Regions from separate parts of the Synechococcus sp. R55.2 genome, predicted to be linked through region 3. Evidence: predicted binding sites of a transcription regulator. Region 3 holds the regulator's gene; each other region holds the start of a gene.
The links. Region 3 encodes NtcA, which controls nitrogen genes in cyanobacteria. Its sites were predicted from a motif close to GTANCNNNNGNTAC; they were not measured.
Positions count from the first base shown of each region.

Region 1: a site for NtcA is predicted at 1,141-1,154, ahead of glnA (type I glutamate--ammonia ligase). Genes of this name have one in related genera too.
Region 2: a site for NtcA is predicted at 1,715-1,728, ahead of NW838_RS14720 (P-II family nitrogen regulator). Genes of this name have one in related genera too.

Region 1 is NZ_JANSIH010000340.1:33,048-36,325, reverse strand. Features, by position in the region: gene trxB (thioredoxin-disulfide reductase) at 1-808, opposite strand, end outside; gene NW838_RS11030 (hypothetical protein) at 929-1,108, opposite strand; gene glnA (type I glutamate--ammonia ligase) at 1,295-2,719, shown strand; gene NW838_RS11020 (hypothetical protein) at 2,751-2,942, opposite strand; gene NW838_RS11015 (DUF4278 domain-containing protein) at 2,960-3,278, opposite strand, start outside.
Region 2 is NZ_JANSIH010000436.1:21,551-24,828, forward strand. Features, by position in the region: gene NW838_RS14715 (IctB family putative bicarbonate transporter) at 222-1,637, shown strand; gene NW838_RS14720 (P-II family nitrogen regulator) at 1,788-2,126, shown strand; gene NW838_RS14725 (ammonium transporter) at 2,281-3,278, shown strand, end outside.
Region 3 is NZ_JANSIH010000099.1:42-3,319, reverse strand. Features, by position in the region: gene NW838_RS03600 (M61 family metallopeptidase) at 1-780, opposite strand, end outside; gene ntcA (global nitrogen regulator NtcA) at 1,082-1,756, shown strand; gene eno (phosphopyruvate hydratase) at 1,995-3,278, shown strand.

The DNA of each region.
Region 1 (3,278 bases), on a different contig from region 3:
TGACGATGTAGCCGACTTCATCCAGTTCCAGTTGTCCTTTGAACAAGTCGGTGTTGGGCTTGTGGCCAATGGCATAAAATAGGCCACCCACTGACATCTCGCGTATTTCGCCGGTTTGGTTGTTCCGCACTTTCACCCCGGTCAGGCGCAGGCCGTCGCCCATCACTTCCACCGCCTCGGTGTTCCAGTGCACAGTGATCTTGGGGTTGTTGAGAACACGATCCTGCATGGCCTTGCTGGCCCGCATTTTGTCACTCCGCACCAGCATATGCACATGGGATCCAAACTTGGTCAGGTAGGTGGCTTCCTCACAAGCAGTATCGCCGCCGCCAATGACCACCAGTTCCACCCCTCTGAACATAGGCATAGCCCCATCGCAGATCGCACAGGCCGACATGCCCCGGTTCCAATAGGTCTCCTCTCCGGGCAGGTGTAGGCGCTTGGCTGTGGCCCCGGTGGCGATGATCAGGCTGTGGGTGCGCAATTCCCGCTCGTCAGAACGGACGACAAAGGGCCGCTGGCTTAAATCGACGAAGGTGACATCTTCAGTGTAGAGTTCCGCCCCCCACCGCTGCGCTTGGGCTCGCATGTTCTTCATCAGTTGGGGGCCGGTGATGCCTTCGGGAAAGCCCGGAAAGTTTTCCACCTCGGTGGTGGTCATCAGTTGCCCGCCAGGGATCCCGCCCGCCTGGAACCCCTCGAACACGACCGGCTTCAGGTTGGCACGCCCAGCGTAAATGGCTGCTGTAAACCCGGCAGGGCCGGAGCCGATGATCACCACATTCTCAACCCGACTTTGCTCTGTCATCCGATGTCTCTCCTTCTGCAACAGGACTAAAAGTCAAACTCATAACGACTACGCTTTAGCTTAACACCCTTTGGCAAACCGGGCGAGCTGGGGGCCTGCTGATCCTAATTTTCGCTCGCCTCAGGCAACCGGGGCAGGGTTTTGCCCGCCCCATCCGGTTATTTCTGCCCAGAGGTTGGCAGGGTGGCGGCCATTGCTCAAGTTCTGGATCCCCAACACCCCATCTGGATTGACCAAAACCAACAGGGAAAGGGGAGCGACTCCGATGAGCGAAAAAGCGGTGTCCGAGATAGCCAGCAAGTGGGTCAGAAGGCCAGGCTCGAAGCAATTTTGTATCAGAAACTACAAAATGCCCGTGTTGGCCTTTCTAGGATGAGTGAGCGTTTTTGGCCTGTCTGGGTCGAAGCGTGGGGATCACCTGCTGGGATCCCATTTATTCAGCCACAGTTCCCCCAGTCTTAACCGCAACCCAATCAGGAGAGAGTAATGGCATCCACGCCCCAAGAAGTGCTTCAGATGATCCAGGACAACAACGTCCAGATAGTGGATCTCAAGTTTGTGGATATCTTTGGCACCTGGCAGCATGTTTCCTTCCACACCTCGATGATTAAAGAAGAAACCTTCACCGAGGGGCTCCCCTTTGACGGATCCAGCATCCGGGGCTGGAAAGCGATCAACGAGTCTGACATGTACATGGTGCCGGATCCCAAGACGGCTTGGATTGATCCCTTTCTGGAGGTGCCCACCCTCAGCATAACTTGCAGCATTGTTGAGCCGCGCACCGGCCAGCCTTATAGCCGTTGTCCCCGCAGCCTTGCCGCCCGTGCCGTTGCCTATCTGCAATCGACGGGCATTGCCGATACCGCCTACTTCGGGCCGGAGGCAGAGTTTTTCATCTTTGAGGATGTTCGTTTCGACCAAACCCAAAACTCGGCCTACTACTTCGTGGATTCCATCGAAGGTCGCTGGAACTCGGGCCGCGAGGAGAAAGGCGGCAACCTGGGCTACAAGCCTCGCTACAAAGAGGGCTATTTCCCGGCCCCGCCCACCGATGCCCATCAAAACATCCGCACCGAGATGCTGCTGACCATGGGCAAGTTGGGGGTGCCCATCGAGAAGCATCACCACGAGGTGGCTACCGGCGGGCAAGGGGAGCTGGGCTATCGCTTCGCCGATCTGATCACGGCTGCCGACTACATGATGGTTTACAAATACGTGATCCGGAATGTGGCCCGCAAGCACGGCAAAACCGTCACCTTCATGCCCAAGCCCCTGTTTAACGACAACGGCACCGGCATGCACACCCACCAGTCCCTCTGGAAGGATGGCCAGCCTTTGTTCTATAGCGAAGGCACCTATGCCAACCTGAGCGAGACGGCTCTCTACTACATCGGTGGCCTGCTCAAGCATGCCCCGGCAATCCTGGCCTTCACCAACCCCACCACCAACTCCTACAAGCGCTTGGTGCCCGGTTTTGAGGCGCCGGTGAACCTGGCTTACTCCCAGGGCAACCGTTCCGCCGCCATTCGCATTCCCGTGACCGGCAACAATCCCAAAGCCAAGCGTCTGGAGTTCCGCTGCCCGGATGCCACCTGCAATCCCTACATCGCCTTCTCGGCCATGTTGATGGCAGGTCTGGACGGGATCAAGAATAAGATCCACCCCGGCGAGCCTCTGGACAAAGATATCTACGATCTGGAGCCGGAAGAGCTGGCCAAGATCCCTTCCACACCCGGATCCCTGCTGGATGCTCTGGAAAGCTTGCAGAAGGATCATGCCTTCTTGCTGGAGGGAGGCGTCTTCACCGAAGATCTGATCCAGACCTACATCGAGTACAAGATCGACAACGAGATCAACCCCATTAACCTGCGGCCCCACCCCTACGAGTTCGCCCTCTATTTCGACGCCTAGACGGTGTGGCTGATTCTGCAGCGGGATCCCATCAGGGATCCCGTTTTTTCTGAGCAAACGGCACTCCCAAACTGTGGATCCCTTGAGCAACTTGGCTGCTTTTGGTCAACAGCACCTCGTGCCAACGTTGAAGCATCCCGCGCTGCCCATCGACCCAACAAAACTCGCCGCAAAAAGGGATCCCCAGCAGGGATCCCTTCTCTTTGAGCTCAGGCCAGAGCATCAACAGTTACAGACAGATTAGCTCATGCTAACACGGCTACGGTCGTAGTTGAGCCGGAAGGTGGGATGCACTTTTCCTTGGATGCGGTTCCAGAAGTTGCGCACGTTGACATGCAGGCCAATCTGCTCTGTACCGCGGATCAGCATGGATTGCTGACGAATCCGAATCAAACGTTGATGGCTCATCATCAAGCGGCGAGACAGGTCGTCCAAGAGGTGAGAACGGCCAGCAGCAGCCACCGGGGCAGATGCCTCTGCCGTCTGAACGGGTTGAGCCGATCCTTCGACCGCCTTGGGATGATAAGCCACACCTCGATAGAGCAGGTCAAGGTTGGTG
Region 2 (3,278 bases), on a different contig from region 3:
ACTTTGATAACTCTTCGATGCCTTTTCTTGTAGAGTCTTGTGAGTCAGCCGGTTCTTTGTTTTTGTTGAGGGGTACTTTGTCCGGCTGGCGCGATAAGAAGTTGCGCTCTTCTTCGTTGTCTCTTTGCCTCTGGGGATATAAGCTAGAACTTCGTCCCACCGACGCAATCGGAAGGTGACTTGGGGCGTATGAACTTGTGCCCAACAGGCTCCGGAGGGTTATGGAACGAGCAACGCAACGGTGGCACGGTTTTCTGCTGCGCGATTTTCCCATCAAGGCTTGGTGGCAGGGAAGCCTTTTGGGTCGTCTATTGGGATCCCTGCAGAGTTGGGGGAAAAGCAGCGTATTGGTGCAGACTTCCGACCGCATCGGCCTGGGGCTGGTACTGCTTTACTGGGTTTTCTCTGCGCAAAGCTCCACCGGCATCCTGGGCCTGATTTTGCTGGCTATGGCCGCTCTGGTGGGCCTGGGCACTTTGGTGGAAACGCCGATTGGGCTGCCGCTGCATCTGCCCCTGGTCCTTTTCTGGGGAATTGCCACCTTGGCGACGATTCTCTCTCCGGTTCCCTACGCAGCGCGGGATGGCTGGCTGAAGTTGACTCTCTACCTGGCTGGTTATCTGTTGTTGCATCGTCTGCTGCGCAAACCCCAATTCCGAGATGGGATTGTGGGATCCCTGCTTTTGGTCAGCTTGGTGATGGGGGTCTACGGCCTGCGGCAATACTTTTATGGGGCAGCAGAACTGGCCACCTGGGTGGATCCGGAGTCGGGCTTGGCAGGTCTGACGCGGGTGTACAGCTATCTGCGCAACCCAAATCTGTACGGGGGCTACTTGATCCCGGTCATTCCCCTGGGGCTGGCCGCCACTTGGATTTGGCCCAGTTGGGGAGCGAAACTCCTGGCCGGGTTTACGACGGCGGTGAACCTGATTTGCCTGTTGCTCACCTACAGTCGCGGTGCCTGGATTGGGGGGCTGGCTATGCTGACCCTGATGGCCGTGTTGTTGGCGCAGTGGCACTCTATCGATTTGCCGGCTCGTTGGCGGCGTTGGGCCTTGCCGGTTCTGTTGAGTGGAGGGGGGGCCGCTTTGTTGCTCGGAATCCTGACGGTACGCCCTCTGCGGCTGCGGGTGCAGAGCCTTTTTTGGGGGCGGCTAGACACCAGCAACAACTTTCGGATCAACGTCTGGGCGGCGGTCTTGGACATGATCCGCGACTTTCCCATCTTGGGGATCGGCCCCGGCAATGTCGCCTTTAACCGCGTCTACCCCCTTTACCAACGAGGCAACTTCAGCGCCCTCGGAGCCTATTCGGTGCCTCTGCAGCTCACCGTGGAGACTGGCTTCATCGGCTCCTTAACTTTCGCCTGGTTCCTCTTGGTGCTCTGGGATCACGGCTGGAGATGCTGGAAAACTTTGCTCAACTTGCGGGATCCGCAGGGTCTATGGGTGGCAGCAGGCTTGGCCGCTTGCACCGGCATGATGGCCCACGGCTTGGTGGATACCATCTGGTATCGTCCCCAGGTACAAATGCTGTGGTGGCTTGCGGTAGCGCTTATTACAGCCAGCTTGGCCTCTCTCAGCCCTCAGCCGCTTACAGATGCTGGTGAGACGCCAGTGGGGACTTCCTCCCGTTAAGGTAGCTTAAGCTTGGCCTTCCGGTCTTGACGGGAGCAAATCCAGAGTGGTAAGCATCTTCAGTAGGAGATAAAAATGTATCTGTTTTTACAATTTGCAGGTGTCAGTAGTGTTAGAAATTAGCGGAATTGTCCGGGGTGCAGGAGGCAAATGAAAAAAATCGAGGCCGTAATCCGGCCATTCAAGTTGGATGAGGTCAAAATTGCTTTGGTCAATGCCGGAATTGTCGGCATGACTGTAAGTGAAGTGCGGGGCTTTGGTCGCCAAAAGGGACAAACCGAGCGTTATCGGGGATCCGAGTACACGGTAGAGTTCCTACAAAAGCTGAAAGTGGAGATCGTGGTTGAAGATGACCTGGTGGATACGGTGGTGGAGAAGCTGATTGCAGCGGCTCGCACCGGCGAAATCGGGGATGGCAAGATTTTCATCAGCCCCGTCGAAAAAACCATCCGCATCCGAACTGGCGAGCTCAACCAAGATGCCCTATGAGAAGGGATCACGTTCAGGGTTTGGGTTGCCCGGCCTGAGCCTCGTGTGAGTTTGCTTCATGTCTCTTTTGCTGTATATCTGATGAGGTGTTCTTGCCCTACTTTTCGGGTAATGTGTTGCGAGAAGTACTGTCACTTTAGGTGAGTCGAAAAGCATGAGTACGACAATGATCCAAAAGCTCAAGAGCCAGGTGCCCCAGTGGCTTTGGCGACCGGCCAAGTGGAGTCTGACTGCCGCTCTAATGGCTGCGCTGGTTTTTCTATTCGGCCAGGGAACTGCCTTTGCTCAAGAGGCCGAGGAAGTTCAGAAACACGCTGACGTTGTTTGGACGATCGTGTCGGCGGCCTTGGTGTTCTTCATGCAGGCAGGGTTCGCCATGGTGGAGACGGGCTTTACCCGCGCCAAGAATGCCGCCAACATCATGATGAAGAACTTGATGGACTTCTGCATGGGCTGTTGCGCCTTCTGGTTCATCGGGTTTGGCCTCATGTTCGGCAAAAGTGCTGGCTTCTTCGGCACTGACTGGTTTGCTTTTGGCTGGCAGCAGGCTTACGAGGCAGATGGCTGGCCCTTTACTTTCTTTGTCTTCCAGATGGTGTTTGCCGCTACCGCCGCCACCATTGTTTCCGGAGCGATGGCAGAGCGCACCAAGTTCTTGGCCTACTTGATCTACTCCATCGTTATTTCTGGGCTAATCTACCCCATCTCTGGGGGTTGGGCCTGGAACGGGCTGTTCGGCGACTACAACGGCGGCACAGCCGGCTGGCTGGAAAATCTGGGCTACATCGACTACGCCGGGTCGGGGGTGGTGCATTTGGTAGGGGGCGCTGCGGCCTTGGCAGGTGCGATCGCGCTTGGCCCTCGCATTGGCAAGTACGGCCCTAATGGAGAACCGCGGGCTATTCCCGGCCACAACCTGCCGCTGGGGATGTTGGGGGTGTTTATCCTCGCCTTGGGCTGGATCGGGTTTAATGCCGGTTCCACCACTGCAGCCTCTGTCGATATTGGCTGGATTGCCATGAATACGCTGCTGGCAGCTTCGGCTGGAGCAATTGGGGCGATGTTCACCTCTTGGGTTCATTTTGGCAAGCCGGATATGACCTTTGCCGCCAACGGTGTCCTGGCCGGCTTGGTGGGGATCACTGCCCCTTG
Region 3 (3,278 bases):
CTTGTGCTCAAGGCCACCAAATCCTCCCGGCGACAAATGCACAATGAACCAGTAGCGGTCGTAGGGTAGCCCACCGAAAAACGCGGCTGTGGTTTTGACAATCGCCTTAGCATCAGCGACAGCCCGCTCCACATCCAGAGTGCCCGACCCCCAAACCACAAGGTAATGCGGGATCCCTTCCACCTCAAACGATTGCACTCGATGTGGACCCACCTCCACCGGGCTATCCACCAGCTCGTCATAGTCCTCTGCCACAAAAGACTGGCCGGAAGCGGGATCCCCAGAAGAGGAGATCAAAGGCCGCAAACTGGTGGCGATGTGCCAATCCGGCTTGGGGGGGATCACCGTCAAAGTGTAGGGTTCCCGCTCGCGACCGGGCACGTAGAGGAAGAGCGCTGCCCCGTTGAAATAGGCGTGGGTCAAATCCAGATGGTTCGTGCGCACCGTCAGCTCATAGGCATAGACCCGATAGCACACCTTCACAGCAGAAGAACCCGGCGGATCGATTTGCCAGGTATTCTTATCCACCTTCCGCCAGGCCAAAGGGATCCCTTGCTCAGTTGCCGCCTGAAACTCCTGCACATGACGGGCATACTCCCGCACCAAGTAGGATCCCGGCGTCCACACCGGCAGTCGCAGCCGCAAAGGCACCTCTGGATCCACCTCTTGGATCTGCAGCTCCACCTCCAGGAGGTGATTGGCCGGATCCGGCATCCGCACCGTGAAATGCTGGCGGCTCAGCCGAGAAGGTTCAGCAACAACAGCCTCCGGGCTCCCCATAGATAGATAGAATGTTCCAACCCACTCCACTCTCTACCGCCAAGGGCCGATGCAACCCCCAGCGACAATGGCTCTTATCCTAACCCCTGCTTTCGGTTGGGGATCCCTTTCTGGGGCAAAAACGAGACTCAAAAATGTAGCACGTGCTACAAAGATGCCTGGGCAGAACCTTCTACTTTAGGGTAAATCTTGGTATCATCATCGATTCTGAAGTCAAGGGGTTGCAACCTAGCCTAATGCTTCTAGATTGATCTTAATAGGTTGATCTTAGGTATAAACTGACCTTAAAAGGTTGATGAGTATGGCGGTGGCCGTAGCGGAAAAATCTCTGATCACAGCCTTCAAGCAATTGGGAGGCCCTCACCATCCTCCGGTTATCGAAACGTTTGAGCGCGGGAAGACCATTTTTTTTCCAGGGGATCCGGCGGAGCGGGTTTACTTTTTGGTGAAGGGAGCCGTTAAGCTCTCGCGGGTCTACGAAATGGGGGAGGAAATCACCGTCGCCCTCCTACGCGAAAACAGCATCTTCGGCGTGCTCTCCTTTATCACAGGACAGCGCTCTGATCGCTTTTATCACTCGGTGGCTTTTACGCCTACTGAGTTGCTCTCTCTGCCGATCGAGCAGGTGGAAAAATCCTTGCAGGAGAACGCCGAACTGGCCATGTTGCTGGTTAAAAGCCTGTCGTCCCGCATTTTGCAAACGGAGATGATGATCGAGACACTGGCTCATCGCGACATGGGATCCCGTCTGGTCAGCTTTTTGTTGATCCTCTGTCGCGATTTCGGAGTGCCTGGCCCAGATGGGGTCACCATCGATCTCAAGCTGTCTCACCAGGCCATTGCCGAGGCCATTGGCTCAACCCGCGTCACCATCACCCGCCTGTTGGGAGAGCTGCGCAAGAAGAAGTACATCTCCATTCACAAGAAGAAGATCACCGTACACGACCCGATGCGGCTGAGCCATCGCTTTGCCTAGAAGGAAGAGGAGAACACCTCCTGAGCAGCACCCTGCCTAGGCAAACCCCGCTCGATGGTTGGTTGAAGCTCTGGCCGGCCTATGTTCAATCTACTGCTGCAGCCTTGAAGAATCTCTGTGCCCGAAGGACAGACTTAAAGTTTTCTGGAAGCTGACCGGATCGCGGGCAAAAACCTACTAGTCTATGGGGGGATCTGGCTTTGGCCAGAGCTATCTAGCCAATTGCTGAGGTGTAACTGTGGAAACAGCCATCGAGTGGATTACCGCCCATGAGATCCTCGACTCGCGAGGGCGTCCCACCTTAGAGGCCCTGGTGGGTCTAGCCAATGGGGCAACGGGCTTGGCGCAGGTTCCCAGCGGTGCTTCGACCGGCACCTTCGAGGCCCACGAGCTGCGGGACGGGGATCCCAAACGCTACGGCGGTAAGGGCGTGCTGAGGGCGGTGGAAAACATCCTTGGCCCCATCCAGTCGGAGCTGCAGGGAGAAGATGCCCTCAACCAAGCCCGTATTGACCAGTTGCTGATCGACCTGGACGGCACCCCCAACAAGTCCCGCCTGGGGGCCAACGCTATTTTGGCAGTTTCTCTGGCGACAGCCAAAGCGGCTGCGGAAGCAGTGGGCTTGCCTCTTTACAAATACCTGGGGGGGCCCTTTGCCAACCTGCTGCCGGTGCCGCTGATGAACGTGCTCAACGGCGGCGCCCACGCCGACAACAACGTCGATATTCAAGAATTTATGCTTGTGCCCATTGGAGCGGCCAGCTTTCGCGAGGCGCTGCGCTACGGGGCTGAGGTGTTTGCGGTACTAAAACAAGTGCTGCAGCAGAAGGGGCTGTCCACCGGTGTGGGGGATGAAGGGGGGTTTGCTCCTGATCTCGACTCCAATGCGGCGGCTTTGGATCTGCTGATGACGGCTATTGAACAGGCAGGCTACAAACCGGGAGCAGATATCGCCTTGGCCTTGGATGTGGCCGCCAACGAGCTGCTGCAGGATGGGCAATATCACTTTGAGGGCAAAGCCCACAGCACGGCTGATATGGTGGCTTACTACCAGCAACTGCTGGCCAACTATCCCATCCTTTCCATTGAAGATGGGCTAGCGGAAGAAGACTGGGCCGGTTGGCAAGCCATGACCGCTCAACTGGGATCCCGGGTACAGCTGGTGGGAGATGACCTGTTTGTAACCAACCTGACCCGCCTGCAAAAGGGTATCGACAGCGCCGCCGCCAACGCCATTTTGATCAAGCCCAACCAAATCGGCACCCTGACGGAGACCGTCTCGGCCATCCAATTGGCAGTTCAAGCCGGCTTTCGCACCATCATCAGCCACCGCTCTGGCGAGACGGAAGACACCACCATTGCCGACTTGGCGGTGGCCACCCGTGCCGGGCAGATCAAAACCGGATCCCTCTGCCGCAGCGAGCGCATTGCCAAGTACAACCAACTGCTGCGCATCGAAGACGAGCTGGGGGAAGCGGCAGTTTATGCCGGTCGGGTGGGCCTGGGTCCTAGGTTGTGTTGA